DNA from 2 places in the Streptomyces sp. NPDC048696 genome. Region 1 is predicted to be linked to the other one. Evidence: riboswitches for the same ligand, from Rfam matches in the RefSeq annotation. Region 1 holds a riboswitch; the other holds the start of a gene.
What was found. Region 1 has a riboswitch for glycine ahead of gcvP (aminomethyl-transferring glycine dehydrogenase). Riboswitches for the same ligand answer to the same signal wherever they lie in the genome.
Positions count from the first base shown of each region.

Region 2: linked by a shared signal. The riboswitch ahead of gcvT (glycine cleavage system aminomethyltransferase GcvT) and the one ahead of gcvP (aminomethyl-transferring glycine dehydrogenase) in region 1 are both predicted to bind glycine.

Region 1 is NZ_JBICVJ010000035.1:10,097-12,274, reverse strand. It holds gene gcvP (aminomethyl-transferring glycine dehydrogenase) at 1-1,024, opposite strand, end outside; glycine riboswitch at 1,218-1,315, opposite strand; gene ACGFRG_RS36235 (PRC-barrel domain-containing protein) at 1,429-1,806, shown strand; gene ACGFRG_RS36230 (DNA polymerase IV) at 1,722-2,178, opposite strand, start outside.
Region 2 is NZ_JBICVJ010000007.1:197,818-199,995, reverse strand. It holds gene ACGFRG_RS17140 (enhanced serine sensitivity protein SseB) at 1-80, opposite strand, end outside; gene ACGFRG_RS17135 (AAA family ATPase) at 230-907, opposite strand; glycine riboswitch at 1,036-1,133, shown strand; gene gcvT (glycine cleavage system aminomethyltransferase GcvT) at 1,277-2,178, shown strand, end outside.

The DNA of each region.
Region 1 (2,178 bases):
TACAGATGTTGCTGGTGGCCTTCTCACGGCGGATGTGCTGCTCACGGGTCTGCAGGGCCAGGCGGTACGCCTTGTTGCCGTCCGCGTCGACGGAGACGCCGACCAGGCGGCCGGGCAGGCTGCGGGCGAACTTCTCCTGGACCGCCATGTAGCCGGCGTGCGGGCCGCCGAAGCCCATCGGGACGCCGAAGCGCTGGGTGGTGCCGACCGCGATGTCCGCGCCGAGCTCGCCGGGCGAGGTCAGCAGGGTCAGCGCCAGCAGGTCGGCGGCGACGGTGACGATCGCGCCCAGCTCGTGCGCCTCGTCGATGACGGGCTTGAGGTCGCGGACCTCGCCGGAGGCGCCCGGGTACTGGAGCAGCACGCCGAAGACACCGCGCTCGGCGATCTCCGCCGGGATGCCGTGGCTCAGGTCGGCGACGACGACCTCGACGCCGGTCGGCTCGGCGCGCGTCTCTATGACGGCGACGGTCTGCGGCAGCGTGTCCGCGTCGACCAGGAAGACGCCGCCCTTGACCTTGCCGACCCGGCGCGACAGCGCCAGCGCCTCGGCGGCGGCGGTGCCCTCGTCGAGCAGCGAGGCGCCCGAGGTCGGCAGCCCGGTGAGGTCGGCGACCACGGTCTGGAAGTTGAGCAGCGCCTCCAGGCGGCCCTGCGAGATCTCCGGCTGGTACGGCGTGTACGCGGTGTACCAGGCCGGGTTCTCCATGACGTTGCGCAGGATCACCGGCGGCGTGAACGTGCCGTAGTAGCCCAGGCCGATCATCGGGGCCAGGACCTGGTTGCGGTCGGCGAGGGTGCGCAGCTCGGCCAGGACCTCGGCCTCGGTGCGGGCACCGGGCAGACCCAGCGCCTCGGCGCTCTTGATCACGTCCGGCACCGCGGCGGCGGTGAGCTCGTCGAGCGAGCCGTAGCCGACCTGCGCGAGCATCTTCGCCTGGGCCTCTGCGTCGGGCCCGATGTGACGCTGCTCGAAGGGGATGCCACGCTCAAGCTCGGTGAGCGGCATGCGGTTGGCGGTCATTACGGAGGCCTCCTGGTCAGCACGACCTGCGAGGGGCACCACGGCGCGGGTGCCCGGACGGCCTCCCCCTCTGTCATCTCAACCTGAGAGCTTCACCGGGGCGCGTGGGAGCGACCCGGCTTTCACCGTCGGTGAGGGTGGGATGCGCGCAGGCCTGTGCCCGTACGTCCCCCGCCCTGCTTTCCAGAGTGACCTCGTCCGCGCGGTACGTGAGCCTGAGAGATTCCGGGGAGGATTTGCTCCTTCGGCGCCTTCGGAGATCGTTCCGAAGGACTCTCCCGCACGGGATCAGCAGCCACCGCCAGCCTACCAGCGAGTCCCGGCCTCGATCCTTCGAGTGGCCGACGTCCGCGATGTGCACTTTCGTAGTGGTTAACGAGCAGTTGCGACCAGTTGGAGGGACCGTGCAGACCGATATCGATCCCCGCAGCCTGATCGGCCGCAAGGCGTTCGACCGCAATGGCACCAAGATCGGCACCGTGGACGAGGTCTACCTCGACGACGCCACCGGGGTGCCCGAGTGGGCAGCCGTGCGCACCGGCCTCTTCAGCCGGGACGCGTTCGTCCCGCTGGAGCCCAGCAGCCTCGTCGACGAGGCCCTCCACATCCCCTACGACCGCGCGCTGATCAAGGAAGCCCCGGACTTCGGCGTCGGCCGCCATCTCTCCCCCGAACAGGAGCTGCAGCTCTACCACCACTACGGTCTGGACATCGCCGCCCCCGATCCGCCCGCGGGCCCCGACCGCGACTTCGGGAGGCTCGCCGGCGACGACGACGCCTGACCGACCCCGTCCTCTCCGTCCTCTCCCTCCTCCGACATCTCTGCCCCCTCCGATCCCTCTGGCCCCTCCGCCGCCGTTTCGGGCTCCGCCACCAGCGGCAGCGGGTCGGAGGGCTCAAGCGCGGGGTCGTCCACCATGAACGTCCGTACGCGCCCGGGCGCCGTCGAGGAGGGCGTCTCGAACCGGACGGTCACCCGCCCCACCCCGCTCCCCTGCACCCACCCGGGCCCGAACTCGGCGTGCCGCACATCGTGCCCGGCGGCCCAGCGGCGCTCGGCCGGGTCCTCGGGCTCCGCCGCCTCCGTGACAGCCGCATCCGCCTCGTCCACCACGGCGGGCTCCTCCTGCCCCGACCGCTCACCGGCGGCCTGC
Region 2 (2,178 bases), on a different contig from region 1:
GCCAGGGCCTCCTCCAGCTCGTTGCCCGGCCAGCCGCCACCACCGTGGGGGTGCGGGACCGCGTGCCGCGGGAAATCCATGTGCCGTTGTCCTTCGTCTGCGAGCCGTCTGTGGCTGGTCGCGCCCCCGAGCTCTCAAGGAGCAGGGGGGACCCCCAACGCGGCAGAGCCGCAAATGTCACAGCCCCGCGCCCCTCAAGATGGGGGTACGGGTCCCCCGTATGGAAACCTTAGCGTTGGCCGGGGCTCGCCCCGAAAGCGATCCGGGTCACCGTCTGCGCCGCCTGCCGGTCGAGCAGCACCGCCGACGCCACCCCGCGCGGCAGGCGCCCCGCCGCCACCTCGTCTATCAGGCGCGGCACCGCCCTGCGGTGGCGGGCGAAGGCGTACGCGGAGACCTTGCGGCCACGGGAGCGCTGGCCCTCAAGGGCGAGCTCCGGCGGGACGTCGAGCAGCACCAGATGGAGCGCGCGGCCGCCGCGCGCCGCGCCCCGGGCCAGCGACCACCGCACCCACGCGTGCGTGCCGCAGTCGTGGACGACCAGGCTCGCGCCCGTGCGCAGCGCCCAGTGCGTCCGCAGGAAGTGGGCGACCCGTACGACCGGGCGGTACAGCACGTACGGCACCGGGCCCATCCGGGCCTCCCAGGCCCGGCGGGTGTCCTGGGAGTCGATGCCGAGGCCCGCGGCGGCCCGGCGCAGCAGTGTCGTCTTGCCGCTGCCGGGCAGCCCGGAGACCACCACCACGTCCCCGGCCGCGAACGACAGCGTGTGCGGGGTCCGCCCGCCGCGCCCGCGCAGATCCGAGACCACCGGCATCCGCGCGGGCACGGCCGAGCGCTCCGCCGAGCGCTGCGCCGAGCACTGGGCCGCGTACCCCTGCGCCGCCGCCTGCCTGTGCACCTTCATCGAGCCTCCCCCCGCGGGGTCGTACGGACCCTGCCCACGCAGTGTAAAGAACCGGTAATGCGACGCAGGCGATTTGCCGGTCGGGGGATGCGTGCAATGATGTGCGCGCCAACTGCATACCGGCCGCTTGAATCCGCGCGGGAGAGTCCCCAGATGTGTTGCGCTGGGGCGCCGAAGGAGCAAGTCCCTCCCTTGAATCTCTCAGGCCCCGTACCGCGTGGATGAGGCAGATCTGAAAAGCGGGCCGCACGTCCACGGACGGGGCGGTCCCACCCAAGGTGCAAGCCGGGTCTCCCGGCGAACCTCTCAGGTTCCGATGACAGATGGGGAGGATCGTCCTCGCCGTCATGCCCTGGGAGCCACACCCTCATGAGCAACCCCCGTCTCACCGCCCTCGACACGCTGCACCGTTCGCTGGGCGCGACCATGACCGACTTCGCGGGCTGGGACATGCCGCTGCGGTACGGCAGCGAGCGCGACGAGCACACCGCCGTACGCACCAAGGCCGGTCTCTTCGACCTCTCCCACATGGGCGAGATCACCGTCACCGGCCCCGAGGCCGTCAAGGCCCTGGACTACGCGCTGGTCGGCAACATGGGCACCATCGGCGTCGGCCGCGCCCGCTACACGATGATCTGCCAGGAGGACGGCGGCATCGTGGACGACCTGATCGTCTACCGCCTCGGCGAGCACGAGTACATGGTCGTGGCCAACGCGGGCAACGCCCAGGTCGTCCTGGACGCGGTCACCGAGCGCGCGGCCGGGTTCGACGCCGAGGTGCGCGACGACCGCGACAACTACGCGCTGATCGCCGTGCAGGGCCCCGAGTCCCCCGGCATCCTGAAGGCCGTCACCGACGCCGACCTGGACGGTCTGAAGTACTACGCGGGCCTGCCCGGCACCGTCGCCGGTGTCCCGGCGCTGATCGCCCGTACGGGGTACACCGGTGAGGACGGCTTCGAGCTCTTCGTGGCCCCGGCCGACGCCGAGAAGCTGTGGCAGGCGCTGACCGAGGCGGGCAAGGACGCGGGCCTGGTGCCGTGCGGCCTGTCCTGCCGCGACACGCTGCGCCTTGAGGCGGGCATGCCGCTGTACGGGCACGAGCTGACCACCTCGCTGACCCCGTTCGACGCGGGGCTCGGCCGGGTCGTGAAGTTCGAGAAGGAGGGCGACTTCGTGGGGCGCGCGGCCCTGGAGGCGGCCGCCGAGCGCGCCGCCGCCAAGGCGCCGCGCAAGCTGGTCGGCCTGGTCGCCGAGGGCCGCCGGGTGCC